2 linked regions of the Neorhizobium galegae genome follow. Each later gene encodes a partner of the first gene's protein in a complex. Links are inferred from orthologs where the notes say so. Each region holds a gene or a part of one and is shown in the gene's direction. Other genes may lie near its edges.

The links.
Region 2: the proteins of xseA (region 1) and LZK81_RS04905 are in contact, whole or in part, in a cryo-EM structure (PDB 8TXR), measured with the Escherichia coli proteins. The link is inferred for Neorhizobium galegae from one-to-one orthologs.

What each region holds. Positions count from the first base shown.
Region 1 is NZ_CP090095.1:442,352-445,560, forward strand. The notes cover bases 115-3,005. They hold xseA (exodeoxyribonuclease VII large subunit), read left to right. Parts: upstream 115-701; coding sequence 702-2,309; downstream 2,310-3,005. Other genes in these bases: LZK81_RS02155 (hypothetical protein), read right to left, coding at 115-116; LZK81_RS02160 (spike base protein, RCAP_Rcc01079 family), read right to left, coding at 135-398; LZK81_RS02170 (NAD(P)H-dependent oxidoreductase), read left to right, coding at 2,309-2,902; LZK81_RS02175 (cyclase family protein), read right to left, coding at 2,903-3,005. In the rest of the region: more of LZK81_RS02155, read right to left, coding at 1-114; more of LZK81_RS02175, read right to left, coding at 3,006-3,209. UniProt on the Escherichia coli protein: Bidirectionally degrades single-stranded DNA into large acid-insoluble oligonucleotides, which are then degraded further into small acid-soluble oligonucleotides.
Region 2 is NZ_CP090095.1:1,014,991-1,018,017, reverse strand. The notes cover bases 41-2,749. They hold LZK81_RS04905 (exodeoxyribonuclease VII small subunit), read left to right. Parts: upstream 41-1,122; coding sequence 1,123-1,377; downstream 1,378-2,749. Other genes in these bases: LZK81_RS04895 (TRAP transporter permease), read left to right, coding at 2,660-2,749; LZK81_RS04900 (TAXI family TRAP transporter solute-binding subunit), read left to right, coding at 1,539-2,474; LZK81_RS04910 (histone deacetylase family protein), read left to right, coding at 187-1,119. Also shown: LZK81_RS04915 (acyl-CoA thioesterase), read right to left, coding at 1-40; more of LZK81_RS04895, read left to right, coding at 2,750-3,027. UniProt on the Escherichia coli protein: Bidirectionally degrades single-stranded DNA into large acid-insoluble oligonucleotides, which are then degraded further into small acid-soluble oligonucleotides.

The sequences.
Region 1 (3,209 bases):
GGCTTGCGGATGATGCCGTCACCAGAGACGGCATCGAACGCAATGCCGATCTCGCCGAGCACGGACATGGCCTGCTGCCTGTCCTCGAAACGCAGCAGCAAGGGTTTAGGCCGCATCGCTGCCCACCGTTTCCCTCAGACGAGTCCGGCGATCGCCACCGCCGTCGTGCCGGTCGCAAACACGCGGGTTACCCGCAACGGAAGCAGGCCGCCAGCCGGTACGTTCGAAAGTGTCAGTGTCTCGCCGGACAGCATGCGGACGGACAGATGGCCCCCGGTCCCCACATAGAGCGCGCGCGTTGTCTCCGGCAGGTCGGCGCTGTCGCTGGGCGTGATCGCAAATCCGGAGGCGGCGGGGCCGGAGAGCGAGGCTTGAGTATTGGCGAAACGGTCTGGCATGGACGAGATCTCCTTGAATATCGCTTGCCGTCATTGTCGCTTTCCTCTCTCCGGTGGGGAAAATGCGAGGCTCTAAAAAAGTGCTGTGCCGGAAGTTTCCGGCCTCTCCAGAGAAAGAAATGTGGCTTCTCCGGCAAAAGAAAAGGTGCAACGCCAAATGCTTGGGCACGAACCGCCCGCGGGACCGTCCCTTAATGCATCATCGAAATAGCCATTCGAAACGTTCTTTTTGCGGGCACATCATCCCCGTTTCCGCTGCCTGGAACTGGTGAAATCGCCGCGCTCTTCCTTTAGAAGAAAAGGATGACCAGTTTGCTCGACAACGATTCGCCCACGAACCTCACCGAGTTTTCGGTGTCGGAACTGTCCGGCTCGATCAAGCGCACGGTAGAGAACGCGTTCGACCATGTGCGCGTGCGCGGCGAGATTTCCGGTTATCGCGGTCAGCATTCCTCGGGCCACGCCTATTTTTCGCTGAAGGACGATCGCGCCCGGATCGACGCCGTGATCTGGAAGGGCAGCTTCCCGCGGATCAAGTTCCGCCCCGAAGAAGGGATGGAAGTGATTGCGACGGGCAAGATCACGACTTTCCCGGGCTCCTCGAAATACCAGATCGTCATCGAGAACCTGGAGCCGGCAGGTGCCGGCGCGCTGATGGCGCTGCTCGAAGAACGTCGGCGCCGGCTTGGGGCTGAGGGCCTGTTCGACCAGAGCCGGAAGCGGCCTCTGCCCTTCCTGCCGCGGGTCATCGGCGTCGTGACCTCGCCGACCGGCGCTGTCATCCGTGATATCCTGCATCGCATCGCCGACCGTTTTCCGATGCATGTCATAGTCTGGCCGGTCAAGGTGCAAGGCGAAGGATCGGGCGACGAGGTGGCGGCCGCGATCCGCGGTTTCAATGCGATGGCGCCCGGCGGGCCGATCAAGCGGCCGGACGTGCTGATCGTCGCGCGCGGCGGAGGCAGTCTCGAGGACCTCTGGAGTTTCAACGACGAGGCGGTCGTGCGTGCCGCGGCGGACAGCGAGATCCCGCTGATCTCGGCCGTCGGTCATGAGACCGACTGGACGCTGATCGACCACGCCGCCGACATCCGTGCGCCCACGCCGACAGGTGCCGCCGAAATGGCGGTGCCGGTCAAGGCGGATCTGGAAGCGCAGGCCGCCAATCTAACCGCCCGCTTGCGCGGCGCCGCCAGCCGCCAGATGGACCAGAGCCGTCAGTCCGTGCGGGCGCTGGTCCGCGCGCTTCCCTCGCTCGACCAGCTGCTTGCCCTGCCGCGCCGTCGTTTTGACGAAGCGGCGGCCGGTCTCGGCCGCGGGCTTGAGCGCACCACGGTGGTCAAACGCCGCAGTTTTGAACGAGCCTCTTCGGGGCTGCGGCTGGAACTGCTGACCAACCGCCTTGCCCAGCAGCGGCAGTTGCTGGCCGACCGGCTGACGCGCGGCGACCGTTGCCTGGAACGGCAATTGCTGAAGGAGAACAACCGCGTTGCCAAGGCCGGCGCTTCGCTTTCGGCGCTCCCGGCAAGATTGCTCGGCCAGTTGCAGCGCGAGCGCCAGCACCTCACGTCGATGGCCCGTCATGCGGATACGGCGATTTCGCACACGCTGATACGCAGCCGTGCGGCAATCACCGCGCAGGATCGCGTTCTGCAATCGCTCTCCTACAAGAACGTGCTGAAACGCGGCTTTGCCGTCGTGCGGGGTGAGGACGACCGGCCGCTGACGCGCGCCGCCGGCATCGGCGAGGGGCAGGGTATCTCCGTGGAATTCGCCGATGGGCGGATTACGGCGGTGACGGGCGAGGGTGGCGATCCTGCGGTTCCGTCCGCCGTGCCGCCTCAGCCCAAGAAGCGACCGGCGAAACCGGAGCCGCCCGGAGGCGCGCCGAAACAGGGCACGCTCTTCTGATGCATGTTCTCCTGGTGCTTGCCCATCCTCTGCCGGACAGTTTTGCGCATTCGGTTGCCCGTTTGGCGCGTGAGACCCTGGAGGCGAACGGCCACACGGTCGATCTGCTCGATCTTTATGCGGAGAGTTTCGATCCGCGGCTGACGGAACGAGAACGGCGCGGTTATTTCGATGTGCCCTACGACACATCGGAGGTGGCGGATCTCGTGGCACGGCTGCAGAAGGCCGAGGCACTGATATTTGTCTTTCCGCAGTGGTGGTTCAACCTGCCGGCGGTGCTGAAGGGTTTCTTCGACCGGGTCTTTGCGCCAGGCGTCGCCTTCCGTCACGACAAGGCGGGTGGGAGGATCGTCCCGCTGCTCACCAACATCCGCCATTTCTGGGTCTTCACGACCACAGGTTCGCCGTGGTGGGTGGTGAAGTTCTACATGGGCGATCCCGTGCGCCGCCAACTCAAGCGCGGCATCGCTGTCTTCTGCAATAGAAAAGCCGAATTCCGCATGCTGGCCCTGCACGACATGGACCGCGCCACGGCAGACAAGCGCGGGCGGCATCTGGAGCGCGTCAAGGCCGCGCTCCGATCCTTGCGGTAGTCAGCGCACCCGCATGCCGGCCTTCTCGTCGAAATGCAGCGGCTTGTCGAATTTCTGAAGTGGCGCCTCCGGCACCGAGCCGATCGTCACGCCGAACTGCCAGTCCGGCGGGCATATGGCGATATAGCGGGCATACCCGCCGACACCGCCGCCGAATTTCGGATAGCCGATTGCCACCAGCGCACCCGTTTCCGGCACCTTGTCGAGGTTCGCTACGCCTTCCGCCTGCGCGAACCCGTTGTGCATCAGCCAGTATTCGCCTTCGAGGTTGGGCGTCGTGTCGGTATCGAGCGGCTCGTGGCCGTGA
Region 2 (3,027 bases), 570 kb from region 1 along the record:
GAACCCGGAATTCCTGTGACTTGACTGACTCTTTGGCCACGATACCCTCTGGGTTGCACCCAATCATGTAAGACCATTCTTTCAAGCTAAACAAGCGCAAGAGCAAGGGGTTGCGGCTTGAAAAAGTCAGCTTTCTGCGCCATGTCGGAGAGGTCCAGACCGGACTGACCCTCACGAGGCCGCCGCATGACCACGCGCCTTTACGAACACAAGATCTTCCTCGAACATCGCACGCCCGAAGGACATCCCGAACGAGCCGACCGGCTGCGCTCGCTGGCGATTGCGCTGGAGCATCCGAATTTCGGCAGGCTCGACCGGAAGGACGCTCCCCAGGCCAATGAGGACGCGGTTCTGCTCGCCCATCCGGAGGAGCATCTGCGCGCCGTCATGCGCGAAATCCCGGAGGAGGATACGATCCGCCAGATCGAGGCGGATACCTATGTGGGGCCGAAAAGCTTTCAAGCCGCGCTGACCGGGATCGGCGGCGCGATGGCGGCCGTCGACGACGTGGCGACCGGCAAGGTCGACAACGCCTTCGTCGCGGCGAGACCCCCCGGCCATCACGCGGAAAAAGACAAGGCGATGGGTTTCTGCCTGTTCAACAACGCCGCGATCGCCGCCCGCCATGCGCAGCAGAAATACGGAATGGAGCGCGTTGCGATCGTCGACTGGGACGTGCATCACGGCAACGGCACGCAGGACATCTTCTGGGACGATCCGTCGGTGCTGTTCTGCTCGACGCACCAGATGCCGCTCTATCCCGGCACCGGCGCCAAGGACGAGACCGGCACCAAGAACAACGTGGTCAACGCGCCGCTTTCGCCCGATACCGGCAGCGAATATTTTCGCGAGGCCTTGAAGAGCCGCGTGCTGCCGGCGCTCGACAATTTCCGGCCGGATTTCATCATCATCTCCGCCGGCTTCGACGCGCATCACCGCGATCCACTGGCGCAGATCAATCTCGTCGGCGACGACTTCGACTGGGCGACCGGCCGGTTGATGGAGATCGCCGGCAAATATGCCGGCAACCGTATCGTCAGCCTGCTCGAGGGCGGATATGATCTGGAAGGGCTCGCCGAATCGGCGGGCATGCATATCTGCAGACTGATGAAGGGATAGACGATGACCGACAACACCGAGACCCTCGATGTGAGCGGCTATTCCTTCGAGAAGGCCGTCGCCGAACTCGAAAGCATCGTCGCGCGGCTGGAACGGGGCGACGTGGCGCTCGACGAATCGATCGCCATCTACGAGCGCGGCGAAGCGCTGAAGAAACATTGCGAAAAGCTGCTGACGGCCGCCGAAAACCGCATCGAAAAGATCCGCCTCGACCGGGCCGGCAAGCCGCAGGGCGTCGAACCGCTCGACGGCGAGTGACCGCCACAGCCTAAAACCAAAGTCTTACAACCTTCGCAAGGATTGCGTCATAAACCGATTGACGCACTGGGACCGCCTCCCCATGATAGCCACCATCTAAGTGGTTACTTTGGGAGGAGACCATTATGAACTTCGGCGTGAAGTCCAGTAAAATCAATCTCATGTTCGTGGCGACACTTGCCGTTTCGACGGCATTTTCCGCCGCCGGCGCGAAGGCTGCGGAATTCATCAACGTACTGACCGGCGGCACGTCGGGCGTGTATTATCCGCTCGGCGTGGCGCTTGCGGAAATCTACGGACAGGGGATCAAGGACGCGCGCACCCAGGTGCAGGCGACCAAGGCTTCCGTCGAAAACCTCAACCTGCTGCAGGCAGGCCGCGGCGAAATCGCCTTTTCGCTCGGCGATTCCGTCCAGGAAGCCTGGAAGGGCAACAAGGAAGCAGGCTTTCCCGCCAAGCTCGACAAGCTGCGCGGCATCGCCGCCATCTATCCGAACTATATACAGGTGGTCGCCAGCGCCGAATCCGGCGTGAAGACGCTTGCCGATCTCAAGGGCAAGAGCCTTTCGGTCGGGGCGCCGGCTTCCGGCACGGAACTTAATGCCCGCGCCATCTTCACGGCCGCCGGCATGTCCTACAAGGATCTCGGCAAGACCGAATACCTGCCATTCGCGGAATCCGTCGAGCTGATCAAGAACCGCCAGCTCGATGCGACGCTGCAATCGGCAGGCCTCGGCGTCGCATCGATCCGCGACCTTGCGACCTCGCTGAAGATCAACGTGGTGGCGATCCCTGCCGCCGAGGTCGCCAAGATCGGCGCGCCTTATGTCTCGGTGAAGATCCCGGCCGGCACCTATGAGGGCCAGACCGCGGATGTCGAGACCGCCGCCGTCGGCAATTTCCTGATCACCCATTCCGGTGTTTCGGACGAGACCGTCTACCAGATGACCAAGCTGCTGTTCTCCAACCTGCCGAAACTTTCCGCCGCGCATGCCGCCGCAAAGGCGATCGACGTGAAGAAGGCGCTGGAGGGCATGCCGGTGCCGCTGCATCCGGGCGCGGAGCGGTATTACAAGGAAGCCGGGTTGATGAAGTAAACGGGCGAGGATGAGAGCGATTTGCCCCTCATCCGGCTGCCGCCACCTTCTCCCCGTCTTCACGGGGAGAAGGACTTATGCCGCAACTGTATCCGTCCCCCGCCAACGTCGTTTGGGTCACCTATCCTCTTCCCCCAAGCGGAGAGGGGATTAAGGTGAGGGGCAACGGAGACCTCGGAGAACCAATGTCCGAAACCCCAACGCAAAATTCGATCACCTCGCACTCGGCGGAAGAGCCGATCGAGGGCCTGCCGGCCGGCTTCGGTGAAGGTATCACCGGGCGGATCGCCTTCTGGATCGCCTTTGCCTTTACCCTCTTTCAGCTCTGGACCGCCGCCTATGGCACGCTTGCGAGCCAAGTCGTCCGCGCCATGCATGTGGGCTTCCTGTTGCTGCTCGGCTTCGTGCTGATCGGCAATCTCGTCGCCAAGACGAAAGCCGGCAAGATCTGGTTCTGGGCGCTCGGCATCGTCGGTTTTCTCACCGGCATCTACAATTGGGTGTTTTATACCGACCTCATCCAGCGCAGCGGGTTCCTGACGATACCGGACCT